DNA from 3 places in the Arthrobacter sp. Soil_C_60 genome. Region 1 is predicted to be linked to each of the others. Evidence: riboswitches for the same ligand, from Rfam matches in the RefSeq annotation. Region 1 holds a riboswitch; each other region holds the start of a gene.

The links. A riboswitch is a leader RNA that binds a small molecule or an ion and turns the genes downstream of it on or off. The one in region 1 is predicted to bind S-adenosylmethionine.
Region 2: another riboswitch for S-adenosylmethionine. It lies ahead of AC3A4M_RS07840 (LLM class flavin-dependent oxidoreductase); the one in region 1 lies ahead of AC3A4M_RS02740 (aminotransferase class V-fold PLP-dependent enzyme).
Region 3: another riboswitch for S-adenosylmethionine. It lies ahead of AC3A4M_RS20115 (OsmC family protein); the one in region 1 lies ahead of AC3A4M_RS02740 (aminotransferase class V-fold PLP-dependent enzyme).

The regions. Positions count from the first base shown of each region.
Region 1 covers NZ_JBDGKM010000001.1:563,688-568,662, reverse strand. The annotation lists gene aroA (3-phosphoshikimate 1-carboxyvinyltransferase) at 1-818, shown strand, start outside; gene rsgA (ribosome small subunit-dependent GTPase A) at 820-1,923, shown strand; gene hisN (histidinol-phosphatase) at 1,992-2,879, shown strand; SAM riboswitch class IV at 2,993-3,105, shown strand; gene AC3A4M_RS02740 (aminotransferase class V-fold PLP-dependent enzyme) at 3,147-4,520, shown strand; gene AC3A4M_RS02735 (class I SAM-dependent methyltransferase) at 4,677-4,975, shown strand, end outside.
Region 2 covers NZ_JBDGKM010000003.1:220,596-225,570, forward strand. The annotation lists gene AC3A4M_RS07830 (LLM class flavin-dependent oxidoreductase) at 1-378, shown strand, start outside; gene AC3A4M_RS07835 (acyl-CoA dehydrogenase family protein) at 375-1,604, shown strand; SAM riboswitch class I at 1,719-1,808, shown strand; gene AC3A4M_RS07840 (LLM class flavin-dependent oxidoreductase) at 1,898-3,304, shown strand; gene AC3A4M_RS07845 (DUF1206 domain-containing protein) at 3,383-4,222, opposite strand; gene AC3A4M_RS07850 (MmcQ/YjbR family DNA-binding protein) at 4,403-4,795, shown strand; gene AC3A4M_RS07855 (hypothetical protein) at 4,792-4,975, shown strand, end outside.
Region 3 covers NZ_JBDGKM010000013.1:15,418-20,392, forward strand. The annotation lists gene AC3A4M_RS20105 (APC family permease) at 1-690, opposite strand, end outside; gene AC3A4M_RS20110 (DUF1918 domain-containing protein) at 927-1,112, opposite strand; gene AC3A4M_RS20115 (OsmC family protein) at 1,175-1,714, opposite strand; SAM riboswitch class IV at 1,751-1,866, opposite strand; gene AC3A4M_RS20120 (FMN-binding glutamate synthase family protein) at 2,012-3,733, opposite strand; gene AC3A4M_RS20125 (hypothetical protein) at 3,819-4,118, opposite strand; gene AC3A4M_RS20130 (DNA alkylation repair protein) at 4,242-4,975, opposite strand, start outside.

The DNA.
Region 1 (4,975 bases):
TGGTCATCGACGCCGGAGCCTCCTCCCAGTTCGTCTCGGCGCTGCTGCTGGTCGGCGCCAGATTCGGCAACGGGCTCCACCTCGAACATTCCGGCCAGAGCGTCCCTAGCCTGGACCACGTTGCCATGACCGTGGCGGTACTGCGCAGCGTCGGGGTGGAGGTAGACGATTCCCGGCAGAACCACTGGGTGGTCCGGCCCGGACTGATCAAGGCTTTCGACGTCACCGTCGAACAGGACCTTTCCAATGCCGGCCCCTTCCTCGCGGCGGCCCTGGCCACGAAGGGAACGGTTCGGATCCCGGGCTGGCCGGCGGAAACCACGCAGGTGGGTGACAAATGGCGCAGCATCCTGGCGCAACTCGGCGCCACCGTCAGCTACGAGAACGGCACCCTCACCGTGACCGGCGGAGCAGAGATCACCGGGGCGCAGCTCGCCGACACCAGCGAACTTGCCCCCACCACGGCGGCGCTCTGCGCCCTGGCCGGCAGCGAATCCAGGCTCACCGGAATTGCCCATCTGCGCGGACATGAAACCGACCGGCTGGCGGCTCTGGTCGCGGAAATCAATGCCTTGGGCGGCGACGCCGAAGAAACCGAGGACGGGCTGATCATCCGTCCGAGGCCGCTGCACGGCGGGGTTTTCCATTCATATGAGGACCACCGGATGGCTACTGCCGGAGCCATTATCGGGCTGGCGGTCGAGGGCGTGGAAGTCGAAGACATCGGCACCACGGCCAAGACCATGCCCGAGTTCCCGCGGCTATGGCAGGACCTGTTCGAGACTTCCGCCCGCCAGTCCGAGGCGGGAGCGGTCTAAGGTGGTGCGCGGCAACCGTACGTGGGATGAATCCGATGTCCGCATCCGTCCCAACAAGCGCGGCTCGCGTCCGCGTACCAAGGAACGGCCGGCCCACGAAGACGCGGTCATCGGGCGGATCATCACCGTGGACCGCGGCCGCTACACCGCGGTGGTCGATGAAGACACTGCCCAGGAACGCGTGGTTGTCGCCGCCCGTGCCCGGGAGCTTCGCCGCAGCCCGGTGGTAGCCGGCGACTTCGTAGCGCTCGTCGGCGACATTACGGGCGAGCCGGACTCTTTGGCCCGGCTGGTCCGGATCGAGGAACGACGGACGCTGTTGCGGCGCAGCGCCGACGATACCGACCCGGTGGAGCGGGTAGTCGTGGCCAATGCGGACCAACTGGTCATCGTGGTGGCCGCCGCCAACCCGGAGCCGCGCACCGGTTTTATCGACCGTGCCTTGGTAGCAGCGTACGACGCCGGGATCAGCCCGCTGCTGTGCGTCACCAAAGCGGACGTCAAGGATCCTGAAGAACTGCTCTCCAACTACCGGCACCTCGATCTGCCCGTCATCGTCAGCCGGACCGCTGGCACGGAGGGCTTTGGAATTGATGCACGGTCCGCCGACGGGCTTTCGGCCCGTCTCGACCGTGACGCCGTGGCCGAGCTGAAAGGCTATCTGGACGGGATGGTCAGCGTCATGCTCGGCCATTCCGGTGTCGGCAAGTCCACCATGGTCAATGCGCTCACGGGTGCGGAACGCGCCACGGGCGGCGTCAACGCCGTGACCGGGCGGGGACGGCATACTTCCTCCTCGGCGCTGGCCCTGAAGCTGACCGATGCCCCGGCCGGCAGTTGGATCATCGACACGCCCGGCATCCGTTCTTTTGGACTCGCCCATGTGGACCCGGACCGGATCATTTCCGCCTTTCCCGACCTGGAGCCCGGCACGGCCGATTGCGAGCGCGGCTGCAAGCACGACGACCACGCCGTCAACTGCGGCGTGGACGCGTGGGTGGCTTCCGGGCAGGCCGGCGAATCAGGCCCGGCGCGGCTGGCGTCGCTGCGTCGTTTGCTGGGAACCGAAGAACGCGCCCAAGCTAAGGAACTGGGGTTCCAGTAGCACCGCCGTCGTCGGTCGGGGACTTCACATCCCGCATCCGGCCACCGAATAAGGATAAGTTGAAGCCTATGACCCGTGACGTTCAAAGCTATAACGATGATCTGCGCCTGGCCCATGTGATGGCCGATTCCGTGGATTCGCAGACCATGGCCCGCTTCAAGGCGCTGGACCTGAAAATCGAGACCAAGCCGGATCTCACCCCTGTCACGGATGCTGACCGCGCCGCCGAAGAGGCCATCCGCGGCCAACTCTCCCGGGCCCGGCCGCGCGACGCGGTGCTTGGCGAGGAGTACGGCAGCAGCGGCCACGGCTCCCGCCGCTGGATCATCGACCCCATCGACGGCACAAAGAACTTCGTCCGCGGGGTGCCGGTCTGGGCTACCTTGATCGCGCTGGTGGACGAAGACCGGCCCGTGGTCGGCCTGGTCAGTGCCCCCGCTTTGGGCAAGCGCTGGTGGGCCGCGACCGGAACCGGTGCCTACATGGGACGTTCGCTGTCCGCGGCCACCCGGCTCCGGGTCTCCGATGTCAACCGGCTCGAGGACGCGTCCCTCTCCTATTCCAGCCTCACCGGCTGGCAGGAACGGGGCAACTTCCCGGAGTTCCTCGGCCTCACCGAATCCGTCTGGCGCACCCGTGCCTACGGGGACTTCTGGTCGTACTGCATGGTGGCCGAGGGCGCCGTCGACATTGCCTGCGAACCGGAACTCAACCTCTATGACATGGCGGCACTGGTGCCGATCGTGACGGAGGCCGGCGGACGGTTCAGTTCGCTCGAGGGCGAGGACGGCCCCTTTGGCGGCAACGCGCTGGCCACGAACGGCACGCTGCACGACGAGGTGCTCTACCGGCTCAATCCCCAGTTGCGCGGCCAGCGTCCGGCCGCACACCCGGAGGATGCGCCCTTGCCGGAAACCGCTCCGGAGGCCTCTGTGGAGGCGGACGGCCTGCGCTGACGCTGCCTTTGTGACGAATTACGACGGCGGCCGTCCCCACTCCGGGGATGGTCGCCTTTTCGTTCCCGTAACAAAGGTGCGGCCGCTCCCGCCGGACAATAATCTCGATGGCAGGTCACGAGTGCCAGCGCTAAACCCCGGTTTGCTGGCCGGCAACCCTCCTAACGCGGCGGGGTGCCCCGGGTGACGACCTGGCCGTGCCTGACTGGTTCGGCAAGCGCGGATCCGCTCTGCCATGCGCACGGATCCCTCACCAGATGAGGTCATATGAGCACCACTGTTATCGATTCCGCCCTTTCCCCCGAGCTGCTGGCAGCGGAACAACCGTTCCAGGAAGTTACCGGCGCAGAACTCGCCGCTCCCCTGCTGGACGGCGGCACCATCCGCTACGCCAACTTGGACTACGCCGCGTCGGCACCCGCGCTGGCTTCCGTCACCGCCTATCTGGAGCAGTTGCTCCCCTACTACGCCAGCGTCCACCGCGGTGCCGGGTACGCATCCCAGGTCTCCACCTCCGTCTATGAGCATTCACGCGACGTTCTGCGTTCTTTTGTGGGCGGGCGGACCGATGACCTGGTCATCTTCACCCGCAACACCACCGATTCCCTGAACCTGCTCGCCGGCTGCGTCCCTGCCGGCGGCGAAGTACTGTACCTGGACATCGAACACCACGCCAACCTGCTGCCCTGGCAGGCGGTACCGCACCGCAGCGTGGTGGCCCGGCCGAGTGTTGCAGGCACGCTCGAGGCCATCGAGGCCGAACTGGCAGGTGGCCAGGTGGCACTCGTGGCCATCACCGGAGCGTCGAATGTTACCGGCGAGATCTTCCCGATCGCCGAAACCGCGCGGCTTGCCCACCGGTATGGGGCAAGGGTAGTGGTGGATGCTGCGCAGCTCGCCCCGCACCGGCGCCTCGACATTGCCCGGGACAACATTGACTATGTGGTCCTCTCCGGACACAAGCTCTATGCCCCGTTCGGTGCGGGAGCGATCATCGGCCGGGCCGACTGGCTCGATTCCGGCACACCGCATCTGGCTGGCGGCGGCGCGGTGAAACAGGTCCGGCTGGACGGCGTGGTCTGGACAACCGGGCCGGCCCGGCACGAAGCCGGCTCTCCCAATGTGCTCGGTGCTGCCACCCTGGCCCGGGCCGCGGAGCACATTGCGCAGCTGGATGAGGAAGCGTGGCAGCAGCATGAGTCCGTGCTGCGTGGGTATCTCATCGAGCGGCTGGAGGCGGTGGACTCGGTCACCGTGCACCGGATTTTCAGCGGCGAGGCCAGCCCGCTGGATGCCATCGGCGTCGTAAATTTTTCGGTGGCCGGATACGACGCTGGCCTCGTGGCCGCGTATCTTTCGGCAGAGCACGGCGTCGGCGTGCGGGACGGGAAGTTCTGCGCCCATCCCTTGCTCAACCGCCTCGGGCTGCCGTCCGGTTCGCTGCGTGCCAGCTTCGGGCTGGGTTCCCGCTTGGAAGACGCGGCCCGGCTAGCGGACGGAGTGGCAGCGCTGGTCCGTGACGGCCTGCGCCACGACTACGTCGTGGAGAGCGGTCGCTGGGTGCCGGCGGTGGAAACACGGGCCTTCCCCGAGTGGGCACCGGTGACGCCGGGAACCGCCGGTGCGGCGCCGTGCTCCTAGGGCTAGGAACGTATCCCTGCGCGCCGGATGGGGCATGATCTAATTGACCCGTCGTTGCGAAGCCGCCGGTGCAACGGCACGGGCGGCTGGCGGCGTCAATGACAGGTCAATGAGAGGCCCCTGACCGAGAGCAGAGGGTGCACGAGGAGTGTGGCAGTGGTTCGCGGCGGACCCCGGATGGACGACGAACGGCGCCGGGAGTTCGGCAGCAGCTTCCAGCAGGGTGGCGCGCATTATGACCGGGTCCGTCCCGGCTACCCGGATGACGCCGTCGATTGGCTGGTGCCGCCGTCGGCACGGGACGCCGCGGATGTAGGCGCCGGTACCGGAAAATATACGGCCGCGTTGCTCGCCCGGGGCCTGCGGGTGACCGCCGTGGATCCCTCGGCCGACATGCTGGAACAATTGGCAACCAACTATCCCGCGGCCCGGATCCTGCTGGGGACGGCCGAACA
Region 2 (4,975 bases), on a different contig from region 1:
GTCCCCGGAGGCAACCCGACCTTGCGCGATATCGCCAACTTCCGCGGGCGGGCCCACCGGGTCAAGGGAACCCCGGAACAGATTGCCGACCGGCTGGAGCAGTGGCAGGACGCCGGCGTGGACGGCATCAACATCATCAACCAGATCCTGCCCGGTTCCTACACGGACTTCATCGACGGAGTGCTGCCGGAACTGCGCAGCAGGGGACTGGCACAGACAGAGTACGCGCCGGGAAGCTTCCGGGAAAAGCTGTTCGGCGGCGGCGAGGGCTACAACGGGCCGCAGCTCAACGACCGGCACCCCGCACGTCAGTACCGCGGCGCCTTCGACGAATTCTCAGCCGCAGCACAGAACAAGGTTTTGGAAGGAAGACGATGACGGAAACTATCGCGAACGAGCGCACCGAGACCGCGGAAGCAACCTACGAGCGGTTGGCCGGCCGCTTTCGGCCGGTCTTCGAGCGGATCGCCCAGGGGGCACTGGACCGGGAACTGAACAGGATCCTGCCGTTCGAACAAGTTGCGTGGCTGAACGCGGCAGGCTTCGGGAAACTGCGGGTGCCGCTGGAGCATGGCGGCGACGGTGTCTCCTTCGAGCACTTCTTCCGCCTCCTGATCGAACTTGCGGCGGCGGACTCCAGCGTCGCCCACCTGTACCGCTCGCACTTCGCCTTCGTCGAGACGGTTGGCCTGGAAGGCGAGGAGTTTGCCCGCCGCTGGTATCCGCGCATTGTGGCCGGCGAGATCTTTGGCAACGCGGCCACGGAGAAGGCCGGAAACGCGCTGGGCACCACGAACACCAAGCTGGTCAGGGACGGCGGGAGGTGGCTGCTCAACGGTGAAAAGTACTACACCACCGGCAGCATCTTCGCGGAGTGGATCGCGGTCATGGCCAGTACCGACGGTGTCGAGGGCCGCCAGTACGCCGTCGTCAATACCAAGCAGGCGGGCGTGGAGATCGTTGACGACTGGGACGGCTTCGGCCAGCAGCTGACCGGGACGGGGACAACCTACTTCCGCGATGCCGTGGTGGAGCCGGCCGACGTTATCGAACGCAAGCCGTCGAGCACGCACGAACCTGCATTCTTCCAGCTGGTGCTGCTCGCCGTACTGGCAGGGATTGGCAATGCGGCGCTCGCGGACGCGAAGATCCTGGTGCGGAACCGCAAGCGGACCTTTAACACCGGAACCGGCGAACTGTTCCGCAATGACCCGCTGATCCTCCAGCTCGTCGGCCAGCTGTCGGCCAAAGCATTCGCCGCCGAATCGGTGGTCCTGACCGCGGCACGGGAACTGGATGCCGCGGCAGACAAGTCCCTTTCGCTCGACGACGTTCAGCGTTACGTCCGCGGGGAAGCTGCTGTGGAGAAGGCGCAGATCGTTGTTCCGGAGCTGGTTCTTGAGGCCACCGGGCAGCTGTTTGACGTCACGGGAGCAAGCGCGACATCCAGGGGCAAAGCGCTGGACCGCCATTGGCGCAACGCTCGGACCGTAGCCACGCACAATCCCACCGTCTTCAAGGCGCGGACCATCGGCGACTATGAGGTCAACGGCACCACGCCCGAGGGACTCCACAGCATCGGTGATGCACCGGCCAAGTCCTGAACGGGGATGCCGACGGCAGTCGCGGACGGCGGGTGCGCGAAAAGCAGCCGGGGGATTACCCGGTATGACGTAAGGATTTCGCGCCCGCCGCCGGACTGCGGTGGAATGGAGCTGTAACCATCCAGAGCGGCTGAGAGACCTGGCTCGTTGACGCCGCAGCAACCCCCTCTTTGAGGAAGGTGCTACCGCCAGGACCGATGGAGATCCAAAATTCTTTCGGTAGCCGCCGCGGTATTCGTCAGCGACCGCAGCTACCGGTGTAGGGGCTCTTCACGGTCATGAAGGAGTCTGAAATGACATTGGTACCCGCCCCCAGGCAAATCCGCTTCAACGCCTTCGACATGAACTGCGTTGGACACCAGTCGCCCGGTCTGTGGCGCCATCCCCAGGACAAGTCCGCCGATTACAAGACCATCGGCTACTGGACGCACCTGGCGAAGGTGCTGGAAGAGGGCCTCTTCGACGGTCTCTTCATCGCCGATGTGCTGGGCACCTACGACGTGTTCGGCGGCTCAAACGAAGTCACGCTCCGCGCGGGTACACAGGTCCCGGTCAACGATCCGTTCATGCTGGTTTCGGCTATGGCCGCGGTGACCGAGAACCTTGGTTTCGGCCTCACTGCCGGCACCGCCTATGAGCATCCGTACCCCTTCGCCCGGCGACTGGCCACGCTGGACCACCTGACCAACGGCCGCGTCGGCTGGAATGTGGTCACGGGTTACCTGCCGTCTGCAGCGCGCAACATGGGCCAAACGGACCAGATGGAGCACGACGAGCGGTACGCCCACGCCGACGAGTACCTTGAGGTGGTTTACAAGCTGCTCGAAGGTTCCTGGGAAGAAGACGCCGTGGTCAAGGACCGGGAAGCCGGTGTCTTTGTGGATCCGGCCAAGGTGCACGAGATCGGCCACGAGGGTAAGTACTTCAAGGTCCCCGGCATCGCCATTACTGAGCCGAGCCCGCAGCGCACCCCGGTCATCTTCCAAGCCGGCGCATCCAAGCGCGGGACCGAGTTCGCGGCAACGAATGCCGAAGCCGTTTTCGTCACGTGCCCGACCAAGGAAATGCTGGCCGCTTCAGTCAAGAAGATCCGCGATGCGGTGGAGGCAGCCGGCCGCGGCCGCTACGACGTTCGCATCTACGCGATGCAGACCGTTGTGACCGGTCCGGACAGCGCCACCGCTCAGGCCAAGTTCGAGGACTACAAGTCCTACGCGGACGTCAACGGTGCACTGGCGCTGATCTCAGGTTGGATGGGTGTGGACCTGTCCAGCTACGGGCCGGACGACGTGATCGGCGAGAACGTGAAGTCCAACGCCATCCAGTCCTCCGTGGAGACGTTCCAGAAGGCCTCGGGCGACGACGGCAAGCCGTGGACCATTCGACAGTTGGCCGAATGGGTCGGCGTCGGCGGTTTTGGACCGATCACCGTTGGTTCCGGCGAGGAAGTTGCCAAGAAGCTCATCGAGTGGGTGGACGAGACCGATGTGGATGGCTTCAACCTGGCTTACGCCATCACACCGGGTACCTTTGAGGACATCGTCGAATTCGTTGTTCCGGAACTGCAAAAGCGTGGCGCCTACCCGACCAAGTACGCGGAAGGAACGCTGCGCAACAAGCTGTTCGGCAAGGGCGACCGGCTGCCGGAGCAGCACCGGGGTGCCGGCTATCGCCTCGGCGCAGCCGTCTCCGCTTCCTGACTTAGTCGGTGAGGCTTTCCTGACCCAGGCCCGGGGCGGCGTCAGGAATCCGGTACGCGTAGGCCCGGTGCGTGCCCGCTACATCTTGGCGTAGCGGGCACGCGCGCCCAAGTACAGTCCGTAGCAGATGAGGCCGAGGGCCACCACAATCAGCGCGGCGTCGCCGAAGGGCTGTTCTTTCAGCGCCTTCAGTGCGCCGTCGAGACCCTTGGCTTCCTCTGCATCCTGGTGGAACGCCGCGACCGAGAAAAGAATGCCAAGCACCAACAGCGCAGCCCCCTTGCCCACGTAGCCGAAAGAACCGGCCCAGCCGATGCCGATCCTCGTGCCGCCCGGGGGCAGGGGTTTCAGATCGTTTAGGAACTTCTGCGTAATGCCTCTGTAGATGTAGAAGGCTCCAGCGATGGCGATGCCGGCGCCGATCAGGAAAAGCACCAGCGCTCCGCCGGGAAACGCCATCAATTGGGCGCTGGCGTCCTGTGAGGATTGACTGCTGTCGCTCTTGCCGCCAAGGGCATAGATGCCGAACGTAAAACCGATGGCGGCGAAGACGATTGCCAGACCGGCTGCCTTGAACCGTTTGCCCCACTTCTTTTTGGTTTCCAACCCGCGGTAACCGAATGCGGCGTCGGCGAGTTGCCACAGTGCCAAGGCGGCGCAGGCGATGAGCCCGGCCCACAGCAGGAAGACGCCTCCCGGTGTGCTGGCCAGCTGGGAGATAGCACCGGTTTGGTCTGCTTCCCCCGATGCCCCAAGGCCCAGCCGCAAGGCAATATAGCCAATCAGCAGATGCATCAGCCCGTTGGCGGCCCAGCCAAAGCGCGCCACCACTTCCAAAGTCTTCGACTCCGAGGCTTCCTCGGCGCCGTCTTTCGCCCTTTTCGCCTGGTGCTTCGCCTTCTCCACTTCGCCGCTCACGCGCGCACCTCCGCCTGCCTCGTACAGCCAAAGGCAACGCGCCCCGACAAGGGCGCGCCGCCGTCGTACTCCTGGAACCATCCTCCCACCAAAGACTTGGACCAGACTTGGAAAGCCCAACTTGTCCACAGGCGGACCGTCGATCTTCCTGCCCCCGGCCCCCGGCGGTAGGCTCGATGGGTGGACGGATCAACGCTGCGCGGCATGTGCCTGGACCTGCCGGGCGCTTTTGAGGACTTTCCCTTCGGGCCAGACGCCTCGGTGTTCAAGGTGCGGGCCGGCAGTAGCACCGCGAAGATGTTCGCGCTCTCGGACCTGGGCGCGGACCCGCTGAGCATCAGCCTCAAGTGCGAGCCGGCGCTGGCCGAGCAGCTGCGCGCCGCCCATCCGGAAATCACCGGCGCGTATCACATGAACAAAACGCACTGGAACGGCGTCCGCTGCGACGGTGAGCTGCCCGATGACATGATTCGCGACATGATCGAGGACTCCTATGACCTGGTGGTGGCCGGCATGCCCCGCCGCGACCGCGAATCCTTGGGCTGGACCAGGCTCGCGCGGGAGGAAGCGTGATTTCCCAGGACCTGCTCGATGAAGTGTGGGATTTCTCGGATCCGAAGGGTTCGGAACAGCGGCTGCGGGCGGCGGACACCAATAGGTTTGCGCTGCGTACCGACCGCGACGAGCTGGCGACCCAGATCGCGCGGGCCCTTGGGATGCAGTCCCGGTTTGCGGAAGCGCTGGACCTGCTGG
Region 3 (4,975 bases), on a different contig from region 1:
CTCCGCGGACTGCGGAATGACGTCGAACCCGATGAAGAGGAACGGCACGACCACCAGCACCGCGAAGAAGCCCGTCATGCCGCCGTTGAAGAACGGCTCCATGTTGGAGACCTCGCCGCCGGTGAAGGCGCCGGCGATCATGACCAGGCCGATGGCCAGCAGGAACAGCACCACGAAGGTCTGCACAATGCCGGCTTCCTTCACACCACGGATGTTGATCCAGGTAATAACGACGGCGGCAACGGCACCAACCAGCGCCCACGTCAGGTGGACGTCGAAACCGGCGACGTTCCAGAGCTTGATCTGGCTGAGGTTGGGAAAGATATATTGGACGGTCCGCGGGAGCGCCACCGCTTCGAAGGCCACGATGGTCACGTAGCCGCCGATGATGGCCCAGGAACCGATGAAGGACGGGCGCGGACCCATCGCCCGCATGATGTAGTTATGCTCGCCGCCGGCCTTGGGCATCGCCGCACACAGCTCGGCATAAGTTAGTCCGACCACCCCCATGATGATGCCGCCCGCAAGCATGGCCGTCACCGAGCCCATGGTTCCGGCGGACTCCAGCCAGCCGCCGGTCAGGACCACCCAGCCGAAGCCGATCATGGCCCCGAAGCCCAGGGCGAGGACGTCGAAACGTCCCAGTACTTTCTTCAATGAGGGTTCGGATTCGTGTTGTGATACTGCCACGCCGATGCCCCTTTCTCGTTCAGATGCCGTTCGGGCATGGGAGATTGCCGGCGGCACGAGGGTGGCGCCAATCGCGGCAAGAGTAACTGCACGACATTACTACGATGTTTCGGCCTGAACGCCATGTTGCGGCGGCATGTGCGTGGCTGGCGCTGGACAGCGCTGAGGGCGGCAGCATGAGCATGCTGCCGCCCTCAGTCAACTATCGGCTGGTGTGCGGGCTGTGCCGCCCGCGGCTAGGGGTTGTGCTGGACTACGAAATCCCCACCGGGGAAGACCACCGACTCGTGGCCGTCGTCGAACCGCACGAAGTACGGAGGAGCGCCGTCGTCTCCCCTGACTTCGACGATTTCCCCGTGCCGGTCGGACGATTCAACGGTCCTGCCGCGGACAATGATCCTGTTGCCTGGCGATGCCTTCATCGTGAATTACCTCCTGGCCCTAGAGTACGAGGGACCGCGCCGAAGGGGAATAGCACCCTTGGCTACTTCTTGAAGACCTCGGCGCTGACCGGGGTGGGATTGGCGAAGAGGTCCAGCACCGGGCAGTGCGCGTCCACTGTCCGGCGCAGCTCCTCGTAGCGTTCCTGCGATTCGGGGCCGCTGATATTCACGGTCAACCGCACGGCGCTGAACCCGGGGCGCACGCTCTCATCGGCGCCGAACAGGCCCTGCACATCCAGATCGCCCTCGGCGTCGATGCTGATCTCGTCGAACCGGATACCCAACTGGTGTGCGTACAGCCGGTAGACCACCACCTGGCAGGAAGCCAGCGCGCCCAAGGCATACTCCACCGGGCTCGCGGCCGTATCTTCGCCTGCAAGGCCCGCCGGTTCGTCAACGGAGAACTCGTGTTTGCCGGCGGTGACACGTGTGGCCACCGGGCCGGTTCCCTCGCCTGCCACCTTGAACGTTAGCTTGGCGTTGGCGGTGTCTTCGGCGATCTTGCCGGCCCAGAAAGCGCCTGCCTCATCCAAACGGTTGGCACGGTCTTCGGCCAGATCACGGAGAGCTGTTTCAGTCATGGTGGAATCCTTCCTGTCGGCGCACGCCGGAGCAGGGCGCCATACTTACGCCTCCCGTTTGGGCCGGCGTCGAATCTTCACCTGGGGCACCCCGCTACAGCTACGAGGGTTGCCGTCCAACCGGCCAGGGCCGAAGGTTGGAACTCTTGATTCTGCGTCCGATTCTGCCCGGTGCAGCACGGTACATTCAACCGTTTTGTAACACGAGGACTTCTGCCATGAAGTACGACGCCGGCACCTGGGTTCCGTAAAAACGGAACCCAGGTGCCGGCGTCGTACGCGGTTTGTGCCGTTGTTTTAGCGGCTCAGCTCGCCCTCCGGCCGGCCAACCTGGCCTTCAGGCTGGTGCTTGTCACCTGGAATGCGGGCCCTGTCATACTCCGGACTGCCTGGCACGGGCTCCGCCTTGTGCTCGTCCTCGGCGGGCTTCTTGGGCGGTTCGCGGAAATAGTCCGCGTTGGCCAGATTCCAGTCTTCGCTCCAGCCTCGGGGCGGATCCTTGAGCAGTTCGCCCGGCTCCATCCAGTTGTAGATGCTCTCGTAGGAGCGCGTGGTCAGATGGTCTACGCGGCGCCGAAGCATCCGCGGCGAGACTTCGTCCGGGGATTTGCAGCCCATCGAGGCCATGATCTGCACGCTCTCGTCCACGGTGAGCTTCTGGTAGTTGAAAACGCGCTGGCCCTTGTCCTCGACGTTGAGCGCCCGCACCAGCCGCGGGTTTTGCGTGGCAACGCCAACCGGGCATTCGTTGGTGTGGCATTTCTGCGCCTGGATGCAGCCGGTGGCCATCATCATGGTCCGCGCACTCATCGTGAAGTCCGCGCCTTCGATCAGGCGTTTGACGATGTCCGAGCCGGATGCGACCTTCCCTGCGGCGGCAATGCGGACGCGGTCCCGCAGTCCCACGCCGACCAGGGCGTTATGCACCAGCATCAAGCCCTCGGTCAGCGGCGTGCCCACGTTGTCCTGGTACTCCAGCGGCGCCGCGCCGGTACCGCCTTCGGACCCATCGACCACGATGAAATCCGGAGTCACTTTCTCCTCCAGCATCGCCTTGCAAATGGCGAGCACGTCCACCCGCGAACCCACGCACAGCTTGAAGCCGATGGGCTTGCCGTCGGAGAGATCGCGCAGCTGTTTGACGAAACGGATCAGTTCCCGCGGCGTGCCGAAGGCGCTGTGGCTGGCAGGCGACACACAGTCGACGCCCATCTCCACCCCGCGTGCTTCGGCGATCTCTGGGGTGACTTTCGCGCCTGGCAGTACCCCGCCCAGACCGGGCTTGGCGCCCTGCGAGAGCTTGATGCTGATGCCCTTGACCTCGGGGCGCGCCGCCTTCGGAATGAAGGCCTCGGGGCTGAAATGGCCGTCCTTGTCGCGCGCGCCGAAGTAGCCGGAGCCTATTTCCCAGATCAGGTCGGCCCCATATTCGAGGTGGTACTTAGTCAGGCCGCCTTCACCGGTTTCCTGCACGAAGCCGCCCAGCGCCGCACCCTTGTTCATGGCGAGCACGGCATTCTTCGACAGCGAGCCGAAGCTCATGGACGAGACGTTGAACAGCGAAATGTCGTAGGGCTGCCTGCAATCAGGCCCGCCCAGCGGTATCCGGGGATGCTGCTTGGGCGGCGCGACCGGAGCGGTGGAATGGATCAGGTATTCGTAGCCGATCTGGTTCACTTCGCGTTCCGTACCGAAGGCCTTGTGGCTGTTCTCGCCCTTGGCCCGCGCATACACCAGCGACCGCACATCCCGGTTGAACGGCTTCCCGTCCACGTTCCGCTCGACAAAGTACTGCTGGATTTCCGGCCGGATGGATTCCAGTACGTAGCGCATATGTCCCAAGATTGGATAGTTCCGCAGGATCGAGTGCCTGGTCTGGACCACATCCCAGATCCCGATCACCAAGAGCGCAACAACGACGGCGGCCAGCACCCACCAGCCAACGGAACCGAACGACGCGGCCACGATGGTAATAAAGCCCAGCACCGCAAGAACAACAAAAACCAAAAAGCGTGCCATGACCCGAGTCTACGACCGACGCCGGAGGAACCGGACGGGTCCGGCGGATTCGTCCGGTTCCCGAGCACACCCGGGGCGTCTGGAGTCAGGCGCAGCAGTCGGCTGGCTGCCGCCCAGCCGGTGCCGGCGCCGGAGCCGCTAGTCCTCCGCGCCTCAGCCGGGGCATTAAGCCGTGGAACCATGCCAGCGCCCGATTGTCATGCGGCTTGGCCGGATCTGACTGCCGGGTGGGCACCAGCGCCTTGGCCCGGTTCCTCGGCGACCGCAAGGCAGTCCCATTCCCTTGGTACCGCGAGCGCTGGCGGGTCCGCTCTGCCTGCGCCATCAGCTGCTGCAGTTCGACGTTGTGGATCTTCAGCCAGTATTCCGGAGGTTGGAGGCTCATGGCTGGTCCTGCTTTCTTCACGGATTGCGATTGGTCTTAGCATCAACGCCGTGAATACCGGATTCCATGGCCGGGAAAACTGCCAGTTTCCGTCGATTTCCTGCCATCGCTCCCCTACCGCCGCTAAATAACGACGTCGAACTCCGCCGCCGCCGATAGTTGGCCGTTCACCTGCACTTGGAGCAGGTGGCGGCCGGCGTAATGCACCCGGGTGGTCATCGGCCGGAGGGCATGGATCTTCCTGAACCGGCGGGTCTCGCCCGGTTCCAGTTCCGCGACTGCGAGTTTGAAGACCTTCGGGGCCAGCGTTCCGTTGGCCTTCACGTAATGGACCACATAGTCCACGGCCAGACGCGCCGGGTGCAGCGAGTCGTTGGTGACCGCAACCGTGAACGCGATTTCGCCCGGCAAATGCACCTCGATACGGTCCAGTTCCGGCACGGCGATGCTCACCGCATTCGGAGTGAAGCCCAGCAAAGCAAGCGCGCCGGGGTGCGCCTTCTTGACCAGTGTCCGCAGCCCGTGCCGCACCACCCACGGCGCTCCGTCGCCGGGATCCCCCTGCCATTTCTCGGCCAGGGCGACCACGATTTCCGGGTCGTGGCGGGCGATGTCGTTGAGGTGGTTCGCCACGGACCGGCGGACGAGTTGGCTTGGGTCGGCGTGCAGGGCATTCAGTAGCGGCAGCGTGGCCTCCGGCCGGGCGATGATTTCCGGAACCCGGACCGCCCAGGGCAAATACGGCCGGGGCCCCTCGCTGGCGAGCCGGCGGACCTGCTCGTCCGGGTGGAGCGTCCAGTCCTGCATCTGTGCCAGCGCCCGATCAAGGTCCTGCAGGAGCAGGCGGCGGATCGCGA